One region of the Mesorhizobium sp. M1329 genome, then DNA from elsewhere that is predicted to be linked to it. Evidence: predicted binding sites of a transcription regulator. Region 1 holds the regulator's gene; each other region holds the start of a gene.
The links. Region 1 encodes LexA, which represses DNA repair genes until DNA is damaged. Its sites were predicted from a motif close to TGTTCNNNNTGTGTTCNG; they were not measured.
Positions count from the first base shown of each region.

Region 2: the regulator LexA is predicted to act here: its motif matches at 2,928-2,945, upstream of dinB (DNA polymerase IV).
Region 3: the regulator LexA is predicted to act here: its motif matches at 3,109-3,126, upstream of dinB (DNA polymerase IV).

Region 1 covers NZ_JAMYLN010000030.1:70,994-76,348, reverse strand. Annotated here, with positions in the region: gene NKH21_RS25520 (ComEC/Rec2 family competence protein) at 1-2,089, shown strand, start outside; gene lexA (transcriptional repressor LexA) at 2,083-2,817, opposite strand; gene kynU (kynureninase) at 3,266-4,513, shown strand; gene NKH21_RS25505 (hormone-sensitive lipase) at 4,610-5,355, shown strand, end outside.
Region 2 covers NZ_JAMYLN010000024.1:45,659-51,013, forward strand. Annotated here, with positions in the region: gene NKH21_RS22545 (VOC family protein) at 1-246, opposite strand, end outside; gene NKH21_RS22550 (hypothetical protein) at 391-702, shown strand; gene NKH21_RS22555 (sigma-70 family RNA polymerase sigma factor) at 747-1,622, shown strand; gene dinB (DNA polymerase IV) at 1,637-2,875, opposite strand; gene ybiA (riboflavin biosynthesis intermediates N-glycosidase) at 3,006-3,554, opposite strand; gene NKH21_RS22570 (hypothetical protein) at 3,674-4,174, opposite strand; gene NKH21_RS22575 (GNAT family N-acetyltransferase) at 4,298-4,756, opposite strand; gene NKH21_RS22580 (hypothetical protein) at 5,354-5,355, shown strand, end outside.
Region 3 covers NZ_JAMYLN010000007.1:34,980-40,334, reverse strand. Annotated here, with positions in the region: gene ligD (DNA ligase D) at 1-1,857, shown strand, start outside; gene dinB (DNA polymerase IV) at 1,870-3,009, opposite strand; gene NKH21_RS09060 (ImuA family protein) at 3,175-3,936, shown strand; gene NKH21_RS09055 (Y-family DNA polymerase) at 3,851-5,355, shown strand, end outside.

The sequences.
Region 1 (5,355 bases):
CGCCTTGGCAGCCCTTTGTGCCGTCGTCTCGCGGTCATGGCCCAGGACGCGCCTGTGCTTCATAGTGGCGTTGCTCTGCGCGCTTGGCGTGCTTGCCGCCAAGTTCGAGACCTGGCGTGTCGGGACGCATATGCTCGGTTCCGAAATCTCGACGCGGCTGACGGGTCGCGTCGTATCGTACGAGCCCATGGCGAGCGGCCGCATCAGGCTGACGATCGATGTGATCTCAACCGCCAGGCCGACACTGCGTTACATGCCGGAACGGGTCCGCGTTTCGGCGATGAAAATACCGGCTGAGCTGACCGCCGGTTCCGAGATCGCCGGCTATGTGCGGCTGCTGCCGCCGACCGGGCCGGTGCGGCCCGACAGCTATGATTTCTCCTTCGACAGCTATTTCGCCGGTATCGGCGGCAGCGGCTTTTTTCTCGGCAATCCGAAAGTCGTGTCGTCGGGCAGCATGCCGCTTGCCGCGCGGCTTTCTTCTGCGATCGAAGACGCGCGCGAATCCATCGCCGACCATATCCGCAGCCGCATCGGCGGCGCCGAGGGCGAGATTGCTGCTGCGCTGATCGTCGGCGTGCGCGCCGGCATTCCCGAGGAGATCAACGAAGCGATGCGGCGTACAGGCATCTATCACATCATCTCTATCTCGGGGCTGCATATGGCGTTGGTCGCCGGCACCATCATGGCGCTGCTACGCGGCGCCTTTGCGCTGTTTCCCGATTTCTCATCGCGACGGCCGGTCAAGAAATATGCCGCGGCCGCCGCGCTTTTTTCGATTGCGGCCTACCTCGTCTTTTCCGGCATTGTGGTAGCGGCCGAACGCAGCTTCATCATGCTGGCGGTGATGCTTATCGCCGTGCTGTTCGACCGGGCCGCGCTCACCATGCGCAACCTGGCGATCTCGGCCATCGCGGTCATTCTGGTGTCGCCACACGAGGTGGTCGGTCCGAGCTTCCAGATGTCCTTCGCCGCGACGGCGGCCCTTGTCGGCGCCTATGCCGGCTGGTCCGACTACCGCGCCGGCAGGGCCACCAGGCCGCCGCCGCGGCGGTCGCCGCTACGCCTCGCCACGCGAAAGGTCCTGCTGGGCATGGGCGGCCTGGCGATGACCTCAATCATTGCAGGGAGCGCCACGGCGCTTTTCGCCATATGGCATTTCCAGCGCGTGGCGCCGCTCAGCCTGTTCGCCAATCTGGCCATCATGCCCATCGTCTCACTGGTCGTCATGCCCTTCGCCGTCCTCAGTGCGCTGGCGATGCCGTTCGGCGCGGATGGGCCTTTCCTATACGTGATGGGCAAGGGGCTGACGGCGATGATCGCCCTGTCCGGGTGGATCTCCGAGCGCTCGCCAATCGATGCGGTTGGGCTGATTTCGCTGAGATCCGTCCTTTTGGTGACGATCGCCCTTGTCATTGCCAGCATGGCGACGACCTGGTTGCGGCTGGCGGCACTTCCTTTTGCGCTCGCCGGCTTGCTAACGACAACCCAGACGCGCGTACCCGATGTATTGATCTCGGAGGACGCACGGTTGGTCGCGCTGCCGATCGACAGCGGTGAACTCGCGGTCAACCGGGCACGCCCGAATGAGTTCACCATCGACAACTGGAAACGCGCGCTCACATCAGAGGCTATCGTCGCGCCGGAAACACCTGGAAAGAACGATCCGCAATTCGACATTGCCGATCCGGCCGACCTACCGCCGGGTATGCCGTTCATTTGCACGGACGGCCTCTGCCTTGCCAGGCATCCATCCGGCGCGATCATCGCACAAGCCAAGGACCGCGATACTGCGCGGCCAGCCTGCGCCTTTGCCAGTTTGATCGTCATCGACGACGCCACCGCCCATAACCCCTGCTACTACGACCGGCTGGTCCTCGTCGTCACCAAACGGCAACTGGCGCGCGCGGGAAGTGCCGCCGTCTATTTCGATCCACAAGCTGCAACACGCGCCGAAATCCGTTTCGCGGTCGAAAAATCATACCGGCCCTGGCACGTGCAGCGGAAATTTTCACGCGCGGCACGGGGCCTGCCGCCATACCGCAGGGCCGACAAACCCAAAGCCGGCGCCAAGGGCGGAACTCAGTAGCGGCGGATCAGTCCGACGAGCTTGCCTTGCACCTTGACCCTGTCTGGTCCGAAGATGCGCGTCTCGTAGGCCGGATTGGCGGCTTCCAGGGCGATCGAAGCGCCCTTGCGGCGGAACCGCTTCAGCGTCGCTTCCTCCTCGTCGACCAGTGCCACCACGATCTCACCGGGGCTCGCCGTATCGGCATTGCGGATGATCACCGTGTCGCCGTCGAAAATGCCAGCCTCGATCATCGAATCGCCTTTGACCTCGAGCGCATAATGCTCGCCGCCCATGATCATATCCGGCGGCACCGAAATCGAATGCGTCTGGTGCTGGATGGCGTCGATCGGCACACCGGCGGCGATGCGGCCCATCACCGGGATCGAAACGGCGGCGACGACATCGTCGTCATTTCCGGCCGCAGGGACGCGCGACGATGTCGGCTTGCCTTGCCGCGGACCGCCTTGCCCAAGACTGCCCTGGATGACACTCGGCGAGAACTTGCGTGCCGCATTGAGGCCGGGGGCGATCGAGTCAGGCAGGCGCAGCACCTCCAGCGCACGGGCCCGGTTGGGCAAACGGCGAATGAAGCCGCGCTCCTCCAGTGCCGTAATCAGCCGGTGGATTCCCGATTTGGAAGCCAGGTCGAGCGCTTCCTTCATCTCGTCGAAGGAAGGCGGGATACCGCTTTCCTTCAATCTTTCGTGGATGAACATAAGCAGTTCGTGTTGTTTGCGTGTCAGCATAGCGACCCCCAACAGAATCAGAAAAACAAACCCAGAACAAACACTATCTGTTCCAGTTGTGTTCCGCAACTGTTTAAAGTTTAATGAATGCGTTAAGGCTCGGGAAACAAACGACGTCCCCTAACCGGGGTACCCCACTTTCACCGTCGCGAGCCTCATCGCCTTGATTCTGCTTTCGTTTGCGCCCTTCTGGCTTCCCGGAAGGCCACATTGGCATCGGCCGTCGGTCGGCGGAGGGCACGGAAGTGAACCCCTATCGAGTGTGCGGTTTGGTCAATGCACCGTGAACGAAACGAACTCAAAACGCCAACCTCGGGTTAAGTCCTGGTTTCCACCGCCTGGTTAGGCTGCTTCTCGCCGGTGGAGCCTTCCTGCGCGCAACCAGGTGATGGAAGAACAGTCGATGCGTATCCGGCGTTGCATTGAATTTTGGGGGAGCAGGCAAATCATGACAGGAATTCCCGATCTCGCGGCCATAAAGGCGATGGATGCCGCAGATCCGCTGCGCGCGATGCGCGACCGCTTTGTGTTGCCGCAAGGAGTGATCTATCTCGACGGCAATTCGCTAGGAGCTGCTTCACGTGCCGCTTTCGATGAATTGCGCAAGGCCGCGACCGAAGAATGGTCGCATGATCTCATCCGCGCATGGAACACGGCCGGCTGGTTCAACATGCCGCTTGAACTTGGCGACCAGCTCGGGCGCCTGATCGGTGCCGCGGCCGGCCAGACGGTGGTCTGCGACACGACGTCGGTCAACATCTATAAACTGCTGCACGCCGCCATGGCCATGCGACCGGAGCGGCAGGTCATCGTCGCCGAGGGCGATAGTTTTCCGACGGACCTCTACATGGCTGAGGGTGTGGCTTCGACGCGAAAGGATACGCTGCTGCGCCTCTCGGGGGTCGACGCGCCGAGCATCGAAGAGCTGATCGACGAACGCACCGCTGTGGTGCTGGTCAACCACGTCAACTACAAGTCGGGCGAACTGCGCGACATGCCGGCGCTGACGCGCAGAGCCCAGGAAGCCGGGGCGATGATCGTCTGGGATCTCTGCCACACCGCTGGAGCGATGCCAGTCGAGCTCGACAAGGCAAACGCCGATTTTGCCGTTGGCTGCACCTACAAATATCTGAATGGCGGCCCGGGCGCGCCTGCTTTCATCTATGCGGCTGAGCGGCATCTTGCCGACATCCAGCAGCCGCTCACCGGCTGGTGGGGCCATGCACGGCCCTTCGCCTTCGAGCCAGGCTATGCGGCCGGCACCGGCATCCGCCGGTTTCTGTGCGGCACGCAGCCGGTCCTGTCGATGCGCACGCTTAAGGGCGCGCTCGACATCTGGAACGATGTCGACATGACGGCGGTGCGCAAGAAGAGCATCGCGCTGGCCGATCTGTTCATCGAGCTTGTCGAGGCAAAGTGCGGCACTTACGGGCTCACGCTCGAAAGCACGCGCGATGGGGAAAAACGCGGCAGCCAGATTTCATTCATGCATGAGCATGGCTACCAGATCATGCGCGCGCTGATCGAACGTGGCGTGATCGGCGATTTTCGCGCGCCATCGACCATGCGCTTCGGCTTCACCCCGCTCTATGTCGGCTATGCCGATGTCTGGCAGGCCGTCGAAGTACTTGAGGACATCCTGCGCACCGGTGCATGGAAGGATGCGCGCTTCGCCATCAAGACGGCTGTCACTTGAGATTGATGCGAGAGCTGGAGCCGTGAGGCTGGCGACGACGCGCCGCGCGATGCTCACGCTACGTCGCAAGGCCATATTGCCAGGGGAGGGCGCAGGGTGTTCGAACGTCACATTGCCGATTGGGACAACGCCTATGCCAACGGCGCCAACATAGCCAGCAGCGATCGCTGGCCGGCGGCCTGGGTTGAGCCCGCTCGGGTTTTCCGCGACGTGCTTTCGACCGAGGGCAGGGCGCGGCTCGACTTGGCCTATGGCGATAAGCCACGCAATCGGCTCGATCTTATCCTGCCGGCCACCAAGCCCAAGGGACTCGTGGTGTTCGTCCATGGCGGCTACTGGATGGCATTCGACAAGAGTTTCTGGTCGCATCTTGCCGCTGGCGCTGTTGATCGCGGCTATGCGGTTGCGATGCCGTCCTACACGCTCTGTCCGCAGATACGCGTTGCCGGCATCGTCAAGGAAGTCGGCGCGGCGATCGGCACAGCGGCGGCGATGGTCGCAGGGCCGCTGATGCTGACCGGACACTCGGCCGGCGGCCATCTTGTTAGCCGGATGGTTACGGCGACGACGCCGCTGGCGCCCGAAGTGGTCCGGCGCGTTCGTCACGTGGTGTCGATCTCGGGGGTGCACGATTTGCGCCCGATCATGCGCACCGGCATGAACGAGACGCTGGCGATCGATGAGGCCGAGGCGCAGGCCGAAAGTCCGGTGCTGCTGCGCCCGATGGACAAGGCCTGCCTGACCTGCTGGGCCGGCGGCGGCGAGCGCGCCGAATTCCTGCGCCAGAGCGCGTTGCTGGCCAACATCTGGATCGGCCTGGGTGCCGCGACCAGCTCGGTGGT
Region 2 (5,355 bases), on a different contig from region 1:
CGCCGCGATCATTGCTCCGACATTTTCGTCGACCAGCACCAATACGGGCTCCGCGCCGGGGGCGTCATCGGCGCGCCTGATGAAATGCAGGTTCGTCACGGCATGCGGAAATGCCAGCTCGATCCAGCGCCAGCCGCCATCGCCCATCTTCTGGTCGGCCAGCACCTGACAGGCGAGATGCCTGGTGTAGAACGCCTTGGCGCGGTCCTGGTCGAATACCGGAAGCTCGGCAAACTGGATATGCATGATCGTCTCTCCTGCTTGATGGCTGCCGCGCAGCCGCCCACGCGGGAAAGACGATGCGGGCGACCGAAAAGATTCTTCGGCAAGGAGAATCTTTTCAGCGCAGCCGGTCGTCCTTCGTTCATACCAACCAATCAGGAGACGACGATGGACTACGCGCTCATTCGATACGGTGTGAACCAAGCCGACCTGGCAGATAACCGCGCGCTGGTCGAAAAAGTGTTCGAAGCGCTGGGCGAGGCGGCACCGCCGACGGTGCGCTATCTGGTGCTCGAGCTGGACGACGGCTCGTTCGTCCACATCGTTGGCCAGGACCGCGATTCCTCGGCGCTGACCGGGCTTGCCACCTTCAAGGCATTTACGGAAAACCACGCGCAGCGCCGTTCGACCCCGGCAATGAGATCGCCTGTCAAAGTTATCGGCAACTACCGTATGCTGGCGGATCAGAAGGCGGGATAGCGCCTGCCATGCCGCCCGCGCAGAAATGGGATGCTACGCCGAAAATGAACAGGGCGACTTTGGAGGCGATGCTCGTCGGGTTGCGGCCAAGGCTGCATCGCTACTGCGCGCGCATGGCCGGCTCGGTGATCGACGGCGAGGACATCGTCCAGGAGGTGCTGATCAAGGCGCTACAGGCGATCGACGGCGGCGCCATGGTCGAACGGCCGGAGCAATGGCTGTTTCGCATTGCCCACAATGCCGCGCAGGATCACCTGCGGCGGCGCAATCGGGAAAGGTCGCGCATGACCGAGGCCGACATGAGCGTGATCGAAGATCCCTCCGGCAGCGCCGACAGCCGGCTCGCCGCCCAGACCGGCCTGCGCTCCTTCATGCGGCTTTCGGTGTCGCAGCGCAGCGCCGTGATCCTGGTCGACGTGCTCGGCCTCAGCCTGCATGAGACCTGCGAAGTGACCGGCGCGACGCTCGCCGCCACCAAGGCCGCGCTGCATCGCGGGCGGGCGCAGCTCAAGCTGCTGGCGCTGCAGCCCGAGCAGGCGCTCGCGCCGAGGCTCGACGCCGACGACGAGCGCCGGCTGCGGCGCTATGTCGACCTGTTCAACGCGCGCGACTTCGACGCGGTCAGGGCACTGATAGCCGAGGACGTCCGGCTCGATGTCGTCAACCGCGTCCGTCTGCGCGGCAAGGCCGAGGCGTCGACCTATTTCGGCAATTACGACCGTATCAGCGACTGGACATTGTCGCTCGGCTTCGTCGACGGCAGGCCGGCAATCCTCATCCGCAACCCGCAAGCGGCCGACGGCGCCGTGCGCGGCTTCATGCTGGTCGAATGGGCGGGCGATGAGGTCATCCAGATCCGCGACTTCCGCTATGCACCGTGGTGCCTGGTCGATGCGGAGATTGAAACGGTCGAAGGGTGAAAAACCCGGCCCATTTACAACTCCTTTTCGGCTAGTTCGCGAAAGGCGTCGGGAACCGACCGCTGTAGTCCGAGCGCGACCGAGGCATAGCCGACCGCCTCCCAGCCGAAGCGGTCGCGGATCTTGTCGATGGCGCGATCCGCGGTCCAGCGCGCCGCGCCCTTCCGGGTACCGGGGCGGCGGCGGTCATCGTCGAGCCCGAGCGGCAGTTCCAGTTGCAGGCCGGCATGCTGCTCCAGATGCGATACGGCGATCGCCAGCAGCGAGATTGTCTTTTCGTGCGGATGGTCGATGAGCACCTTGCGCACCAGCGCCTCGGCGATCTCGGCCAGCATGGCGGTTGCCGAAATCGGTTGGTCGAGCGTGATCGAGCGCGTCACCGAACGCAAATCGGCAAAGCGGACGCGAACCGTCACCGTGCGGCCGGGCCGGGATTTCGCCCGCAACCTGGTGGCGACCCTGTCGGCCAGATGCAGCAAAGCGGGCACGAAGACGTCCTCTTCGGCCGGTTTTCGGCCAAGCGCCGATTGCGCGCCGGCCGATCGCGCGCGGCGCTGCGTCTCGAGCTTGCGCGGATCGCGGTTCCACGCCAGCGCGTTGAGTTTCTCTCCCGCCGCCGGCCCGAGCAGGCGCTCCAGCGCCCCACCATTGGTTCTCGCCAGCTCGCCGATGGTGTTGACGCCGATGCCGGCCAGCCGCTCCCTGGTGACCGGGCCGACACCCCACATCAACTCGACCGGCAGGTGATGCAGGAACTCCAGCTCGTGGCGCGGATCGACCACCACCAGCCCGTCGGGCTTTGCGACCTGTGAGGCGATCTTGGCCAGGTGCTTGGTGCGGGCTACGCCGACCGAGATCGGCAGGCCGAGCTCGGCCCGCACGCGGCGGCGGATCTTGCCGGCGATCTCGGCCGGCGAGAACAAATGGGTGCAGCCGGCGACGTCGGCAAAGGCCTCGTCGATCGAAATCCGCTCGACCACCGGCGTGAAATCGCCGAGCACCTTGATCGCCGCATCGCCCAGCCGCTGATAGTCCTTGAAATGGCCGCCGACGAAAATGAGTTGCGGGCAGAGTTCCCGCGCCCGCCGTCCCGGCATGCCGCCGCGCACGCCGAACGCCTTGGCTTCATAGGATGCGGCGAGCACTACCCCGCCGCCGACGGCAATCGGCTTGCCGCGCAAGGCCGGGTCGAGCAATTGTTCGACCGAGGCATAGAAGGCATCCAGATCCGCGTGGAGGATGTTGGCTTCCATCCGGCCCCGTCGCCCGCGGCGGCTCGAACGCCGCATTGTCTAGAGTTGCGATAGGAACATAAAGAGAACATTGTGGGTGGATTGTCAAGCAGCGCGGAGGCTGCCGCCGATGACGGGCGGACGGCAATGTTCAGCCGCGCAGCCGATCGCGGGCCTGCATCAGCGCGAATCCCAACAGGTTCTCGCCGCGCCACAGCAGCGGGTTCACCGCCCTCTCGTCATCCGCCGCAAGACCGATGCCCCACACCCGGTCGACAGGGCTCGCCTCGACCAGCACCCGGTCATGCGTCGACAGCAGATATTCGCGCAGCGCCGCGTTCTGGCGGAACTTCTGAAAGCTCCCTTCGGTGACGATGCGATATTTGTCGGCATCCCATTTGGTGCCATCGAAGCCGCTCACCTGGCGGCCAAGTTGCTTTGCCTGCTTGGGGCTGGCCGCCCTGAGGATTTGCGTTGCCGTCTGAGCGTCACCGAACAGGCGAGCCTTCTCGGCCATCATCCAGTGTTCGGCAGTCGGATAGCTCAGGCCATCGACGATAAAGGGCGCATGCCACCACTGACTGAAGCACGACGTGGTTATGCGGCCGTCCTTGGACGGCTGGTGGCCCCAAAAGAACAGAAACTTCTGATTGGGTTTTGCGCGAAAGACCTTTTCAAGCCAGGCCCGGTCGTAAATCATGGGGCGGATGGAGCAGGGCGAAGGGGCGGCTTGTCAATGCCCGGCTTTGAACTCTTGCTCGCTGAGCCTGCGCATCAGGCAGCCTGTGTGTTTCGGTGCCGGGCCTAACGCCTGAAATGTTACACTGCAGTTCGGCAATCTGCATCGACGATGGATATTGTCTCCGCCCCACCAAGCCATGTGAAAACGTACTCGATACGCTTGATCCGGCGGCTGGCGAGCCATTTGCCCAGCGTCTTGCACTGCTCCGTATAAGCGCCCGATTCCCGAAGGCCTTTGAAGAAGATTTCGTCCAGCGGTTGCGTCGAGGACAGGTGGTAAGTGAGAAAGCGGTGAGAGAACGATACGTTCTCCATCGTTACGCTGTCCGTTGTCTGCGGCAGCCCTGCATTCATCCGAGCCAGATCAGCTCCCGTAAGGGCCGGCGCCGGAAGCCGGCCGAAATTAACGGACAGCGAGAGGACGATAATGAACAAAAAGGCTACAATGCCTATCTTGAACCACCATTGCAGGACCGCACCGACGATCGCGGCAAACAGGATCTGCACACCAATCCACGGAAGCCAATCGAGCGGATTCCAGTAAAGTTCTCCCCAAATCTCGTGCAGCACGTCAAGCATTTACACCCGCCAGTGGTGCGCTAAGGACTGCCAGCCTCCCAGTCCGCCGGATTCTCGTACAAGTTTCGGGAAACGGCGGCAACGTATCGAAAACGGACAGCCCGCAAAAGGCGGAAAACCGACCTACAACCCCATCTTGTAGCCGAGATGGCTCGCGGTGAAACCGAGGCGCTCGTAGAAGGCGTGCGCTTCCCGTCGACCATTGTCCGTGGTGAGCTGAATGAGGCTGCAGCCACGAGAACGGCATGTTTCAATCGCCCATTCGATCATCAGCTTGCCGACGCCGCGAGAGCGCCATTGCCGGGCGACGCGAACGCCTTCGATCTGGCCGCGCCAGGCGCCTTTCCTCGAAATGCCTGGAAGGAAGCTGAGCTGCAGCGTTCCGACCACTTGCCCGGCATCGACGGCCACGGCGAGCAACTGGTTGGGGTCGGCATCGATTGCTCTGAAGGCATCGAGATAGGATGGCGCAAGCGGTGTGGACGGGTCTTCCCGGTCTGCGCCGAGCACATCGTCGGCAAGCATTGCAACGATCGCCGGCAGGTCGGGCGCCTGCGCACGACGGAATTCGATCTCGCTCATCGCCTGGACATACGGCGTAGATTTGGCGACGACAAGCGTCGGTCTAGTGGAAAGCAGCCGTTGAAAGACTTATGACAGGTGAAGATCGGGAGGAAAGGATATGGATGTTCCAGCCAGCATGAAAGCCGAATTGGCAGCCTGGAACAATGGGACCGGCATCGATTTACAAAGCTGGGTTGGCTGCGAGGGCCGATTTGCACTTGCTGTGGGGTACAGCACTGTTTTCTGGCCGGAGTTCGTAACGTTCGAACGCTACGTTTTGATGGAAGGGTTCAGCGAGGAGGGCCCGCGAAGCTTCGAACGAAACCCCGGCGCCACGCGACAGTCTGTGGAAGCGGTCATGAACCACTTGCATATTGCCGATATTCACGCCTTGGGCACCGCCGACATTTCTCGCGACAAGCTCGTGTGTTCCTTGGCTCAGTCCTCAAGGAGATTTATGAAGCAAAACTGCAATGGCGGTTTCCGGACCGAAGGTTTGTCGTGGAGTTTTTCGCTTCGGAGCCCAAAGACCTGGAGGACTACCAGCTGTCTTTCTGGCAAGCATACTAGGATAATCGGTCGAAAGCGAGCAACCCGGCGATGGTCAACCAGCCAAT
Region 3 (5,355 bases), on a different contig from region 1:
ACGTTTCGGCCGTTCCAGCTCTGCACGCTCACAGACGACATTCCCCTGGGCGCCAACTGGCTCTTCGAAATGAAGTTCGACGGCTATCGCGCCCAGGTCGCCATCTCGGGCTCGGAGGTTGTCGTCTACACCCGCAGCGGCCACGACTGGACGCGGCAGTTCAAGGTGATCCTGCCGCCCCTTCAGGTGCTCACCAAAGGTTCGGCCCTGATAGACGGCGAGATCGTGGCCATCGATAGCCACGGCCGCACCAACTTCTCCATGCTGAAAACCGGCATTGCCGCGGGCATGCCGCTCAAGTTTTATGCCTTCGACCTGTTGGAATTGAACGGCGAAGAACTGACCGGCCGGCCCGTGCTCGAGCGCAAGGAATGCCTTGCGACCCTCTTAGGCGAGCGGGATTCGGACGACATTCTACAGTTTTCCAGCCACATCGCCGACAATGGCAAGAAGGTCTTTGACACCATGTGCGCCGGCGGCCACGAGGGCATCATCGCCAAGCGCGCCGACAGTCGCTATGTCGGCGACCGCACAACCAGTTGGCTCAAGATCAAGTGCACGAAACGACAGGAATTCGTGGTCGGCGGCTACCGCCCAAGCGATACTGGCCGCGGTATGGCATCGCTGATCCTCGGTACCTATGAGAACGGAAAGCTGATCTACCGCGGCCGCGTAGGCACGGGGTTCACCGAGGCGATGCGCAAATCCATTCTCGCACAATTGGAGAAGCGGCCTCTAGACAAACCCGCCTTTGTCTCCGTGCCGCGCGACATTGCGCGCCGCGCCCGCTGGGTAAAGCCCGAACTCGTTGCCGAGGTTACCTATGCCGAGGTGACACCGGACGGCAGCCTGCGGCATCCAAGTTTTCAAGGTATGCGCGAAGACAAGCGAGCCGACCAGGTGGTGATGGAACTGCCGAAGACGCCGGCAACTCTTGGCTCCGCCAATCTCGATCCGGGAATTGGCAAGGAGATCGCCGCTGCTGTCGGCGTCAAGCTGACCCATCCAGACAAGGTCATGTATCCCGGCACCAAGGTGACAAAGGCAACGCTAGCCGCCTACTACGCCGCGGTCGGCGAGAGGATGCTGCCGCACATCCAGGATCGGCCCCTTTCGCTGGTGCGCGACACCGACGGCGACCTGCAGCAGACCTTTTTTCAGAAGCACAAGCTGCCGGGGATGCCCAAGGCAATCCATGACGGACAGTTGGAGAAGATGTCCGGCAAGGAGAGCCGCATTCTTTGGGTCGATGACCTGGCTGGGCTGATCGCCGGCATCCAGATGAACGTGCTCGAATTCCACGTTTGGGGGAGCCTGCGCCAGCAGCCGAGCCTGCCGCACCGGATAATCTTCGACATCGACCCCGACGAGGGCCTAGGCTTTGGTGACGTCAAGCAGGCCGCCCTCGACATCCGCGGCGTTCTGGAGGCACTCGGCCTCCAATCATGGCCTCTGCTATCCGGAGGCAAGGGCGTTCACGTCGTCGTCCCGCTCGTCCCCAAAGCCAACTGGGAAGAGGTCAAAGGCTTCTCTCAGGACTTCGCTGAGTTGCTCGCCCGGACTGATCCGTCGCGCTTCGTCGCCAATATGAGCAAGGCGAAGCGCAAGGGTCGGATGTTTCTCGACTATCTCCGCAACGGCCAGGGCGCCACGGCAATATGCCCCTGGTCGACCCGGGCGCGGTCTGGTGCGTCGTGCGCCGTGCCGGTTACTTGGGATGAGTTGCCGACCTTCAAAAGTGCCAGCGCCTTTGACGTTTTCGCGGCTGCTGCGCGGGCTCAGCAGCCCGACGCCTGGGAAGGCTATTTCGACGTCGAGCAGACCCTCACAGCTCGCATCCGAAAAGCAGTGCGATAGCAGCAGCCAGTCCTAGATGGTCAGCGACATCTGCCGATCGGCCTCGGTTCGCGTTCCGCTTAGGTTTGAAAGTGTCACCCCGAGCAGGCGGATTCCCTTGGCGATGGGAAACAGCTGTTCGAGGAGTGTGCCACTGACGGTCGCGAGGTCGGCTTCGCCCTCGATGACGCCTTCGATGGTGCGGCTGCGCGTGATCTGCTGGAAGTCGGCGAATTTCACCTTCAATGTCACCGTGCGACCCTGGATCGATCGTTCCTGGCAATGGCGCCACACCTTACCGACCAATGGCGCCAGCTCCTTGCGAGCACTTTCGAGGTCAAACAAATCGCTCGCAAAGGTGTCTTCGGCCCCCACGGACTTGCGCTCGCGGTCGGCCCGCACCGGGCGTTCGTCGATGCCGCGAGCGATCCAGTAATAGTAGGGACCCGCTTTCCCGAACTTCTCCTCCAGGAACGCCAGGCTCTGTGCACGCAGATCGGCGCCGGTCTCGATGCCGAGCCTACCCATTTTATCAGCGGTCGCCGGGCCAACACCATGAAATTTCCGCACGGGCAAGGCCTCGACAAAGGCCGGACCAAGCTTCGGGGTGATAACGAACAGCCCATCTGGCTTGTTCTGGCCGGAGGCGAGCTTGGCCAGGAATTTGTTGTAGCTGACGCCGGCCGAAGCCGTCAGACCGGTCTCAGACTTGATCTTCGCACGGATCATTTCCGCGATCGTGGTCGCGACCGGGATGCCCTGCAGATTATCGGTGACGTCGAGATAGGCCTCGTCGAGCGAGAGCGGTTCGATGAGTGGCGTATGCTCGGCGAAGATTGCGTGGATCTGCTGGGAGACGGCCCGGTAGGCGTCAAAGCGCGGCGGCACGAAGATCAACTCGGGGCATTTGCGTTTTGCGGTGATCGAGGGCATGGCTGACCGCACCCCGAACTTTCTGGCCTCGTAGCTCGCAGCGGCCACCACACCGCGCGCCGCCGAGCCGCCGACTGCCACCGGCTTGCCGCGCAGGTCCGGGTTGTCGCGCTGTTCGACCGAGGCGAAGAAGGCATCCATGTCGACATGGATGATCTTGCGAAGGACGGCCGTCGCTTCCCGCGGCGCATCAGCTTCTTGGCCCCTGTCGCTTCGCTCGCCCACTTCGCCGTCCTGCATCACCTGCGACATATCAAGATAAACCGCGCCTCGATCAAGGGCAGTCTGGGATCAACTCTCGGAGCGGCGCAATGAGTCCGATTGACTCTCGGACACCAAGAGAACAAATAAGGAACATACCAGCCCCGAAATCCATTGGGAAGACAGTTTGAGAGTGTTTTGTTCATGGGTCAGCCGGCCGCCAGCCCTGCTATCGCCGCGCTTCGCGAGCGAATCGCGCGCCTCGAAGGCGGGCCGGCGCGCAACCGTGCGACACTTCCCTTCGGCGTTCCCGCTATCGACAAGGTCTTGCCGGGAGGCGGGCTGGCGCTCGGGGCGCTGCACGAGGTTGCCGGCGGCCGCAACGGGGCGATCGATGGCGCCGCGGCGGCGCTCTTTGCTGCGGGGATTGCTGCGCGCACAAAAGGGAAGGTGCTCTGGTGCGTCACCCGGCAGGATCTCTTCGCCCCAGCCCTCGCCCAGGCTGGGCTGCTGCCCGGCCGTGTCGTCTATGTCGAGGCGGGCGACGAAGCTTCGGTGCTTGCCTGCTTCGAAGAAGGGCTTCGCCATGGCGGTCTAGGCGCCGTCGTTGCCGAACTGGTTCGTGTCTCCATGACCGCCTCCCGCCGACTGCAACTCGCCGCCGAAGCCTCCGGCGCCATCGGCATCGCTATCCGCCGTTGGCGACGACAAACCGAAGCGACCGATTTTGGACAACCAACCGCTGCGGTCACCCGCTGGCGGGTCACCGCGCTCCCCTCCCGTCCCTTGCCGGTCCCCGGTATCGGCCGCGCTCGCTGGCAGCTCGAGCTGATCCGGGTACGGGCGGGAGAAAGCGCCGATTTTGAAGTGGAAGCCTGCGATGACAAGGGTCGTCTCGCTCTATTTTCCGACCTGGCCGACCGATCGCCTAAGGCGCGCAATGGGCCAGTCAGCGCCATCGGCTGAAACCCCGATCGTCATGCTCGGCCGGCAGGGAAACCGGAGGCTCGTGCTGGCCGCCGATGCGGCGGCGCGCGCGGCTGGCCTGCGCATCGGCATGCCGGCAAGCAAGGCCCAGGTGCTGGTGCCCAACCTGCAGAGTTTCGACCTGGATGCTGCGGCCGATGCCGCGGCCCTCGATAGAATGGCGCTCTGGTCACTGCGTTATGCCCCGATCGTCGCCGCCGATCCGCCCGACGGTCTCATCATCGACACCACAGGCGCCGACCATCTGCATGGCGGTGAGGACGCCATGCTAGAGGGACTGGTCTCGCGCATGGCTTCCTCCGGTATCGAGGCGCGCGCCGCTGTCGCCGATACGTGGGGCGCCGCTCATGCCTGCGCACGCTTCCTCGCCCGGCCGACCTTCGTCGCGCCAGTGGGGCAGGCCCCGGCAATTATCCGCGGTCTTCCGATCGGCGCCCTGCGACTTCCCCACGATATAGTCGAAGGCCTGCTCACTCTCGGCTTCGAGCGGGTGGGCGATGTCGAGGCGGCGCCGCGCGCCTCTCTCACCTTGCGATTGGGGCCCGAACTCGGCCGTCGCCTCGATCAGGCGTTGGGGCGGCGCAGTGAGCCCTTCGAGCCCGTCCGCTCTCCCGAACTCATCGAGGTTCGCCGAGCCTTCGGCGAGCCGATCGGCGCCGCCGAGACCATCGCCCGCTATACCGGCAAGCTCGTGGCAGCGCTCTGCGAGGCGCTTGAGGCCAAGGGGCTCGGCGCCCGCCGATTGGACCTGCTGTTTCATCGCGTCGACAACTGCATCGAGGCCATTCGCGTCGGCACCGCCGTGCCAGTGCGCGATATCAAACGTCTGACCCGCCTCCTGACCGACCGGATCGAAACTGTCGATCCCGGTTTCGGCATCGAGGTGATGACCCTGGCCGCGACGCTCGCCGAGCCCTTCGGAGCCAAGCAGATCATCTCCTCACTGGTCGAGGAGCCGGAGCCCGACATCACCGATCTCATCGACGTGCTCGCCAACCGTATTGGCGAGCAGCGGCTCTACCGCTTTGCCCCGGTCGAGAGTGACGTGCCCGAACGCTCAGTCCGCCGCATCGCGCCGAATGCGCTGGACGACGGGACGAATTGGTCCGGTGAGTGGCCTCGCCCGCCGCGTCTGCTGACCCACCCCGAACCCATCGAGACGATGGCCCTTCTGCCCGACCATCCGCCGGTCTGGTTCAGTTGGCGCGGCATCCGTCGTCGCGTCACGCGCGCCGATGGTCCTGAGCGCGTGTTCGGCGAATGGTGGCAGCGCGATGCCGAACTGATCGCCGTGCGCGACTATTTTCAGGTGGAGGACGAGTCCGGAGACCGCTTCTGGATTTACCGCGCCGGTGATGGTGAGGATCCCGAGACCGGTTCGCACAAATGGTTCTTGCA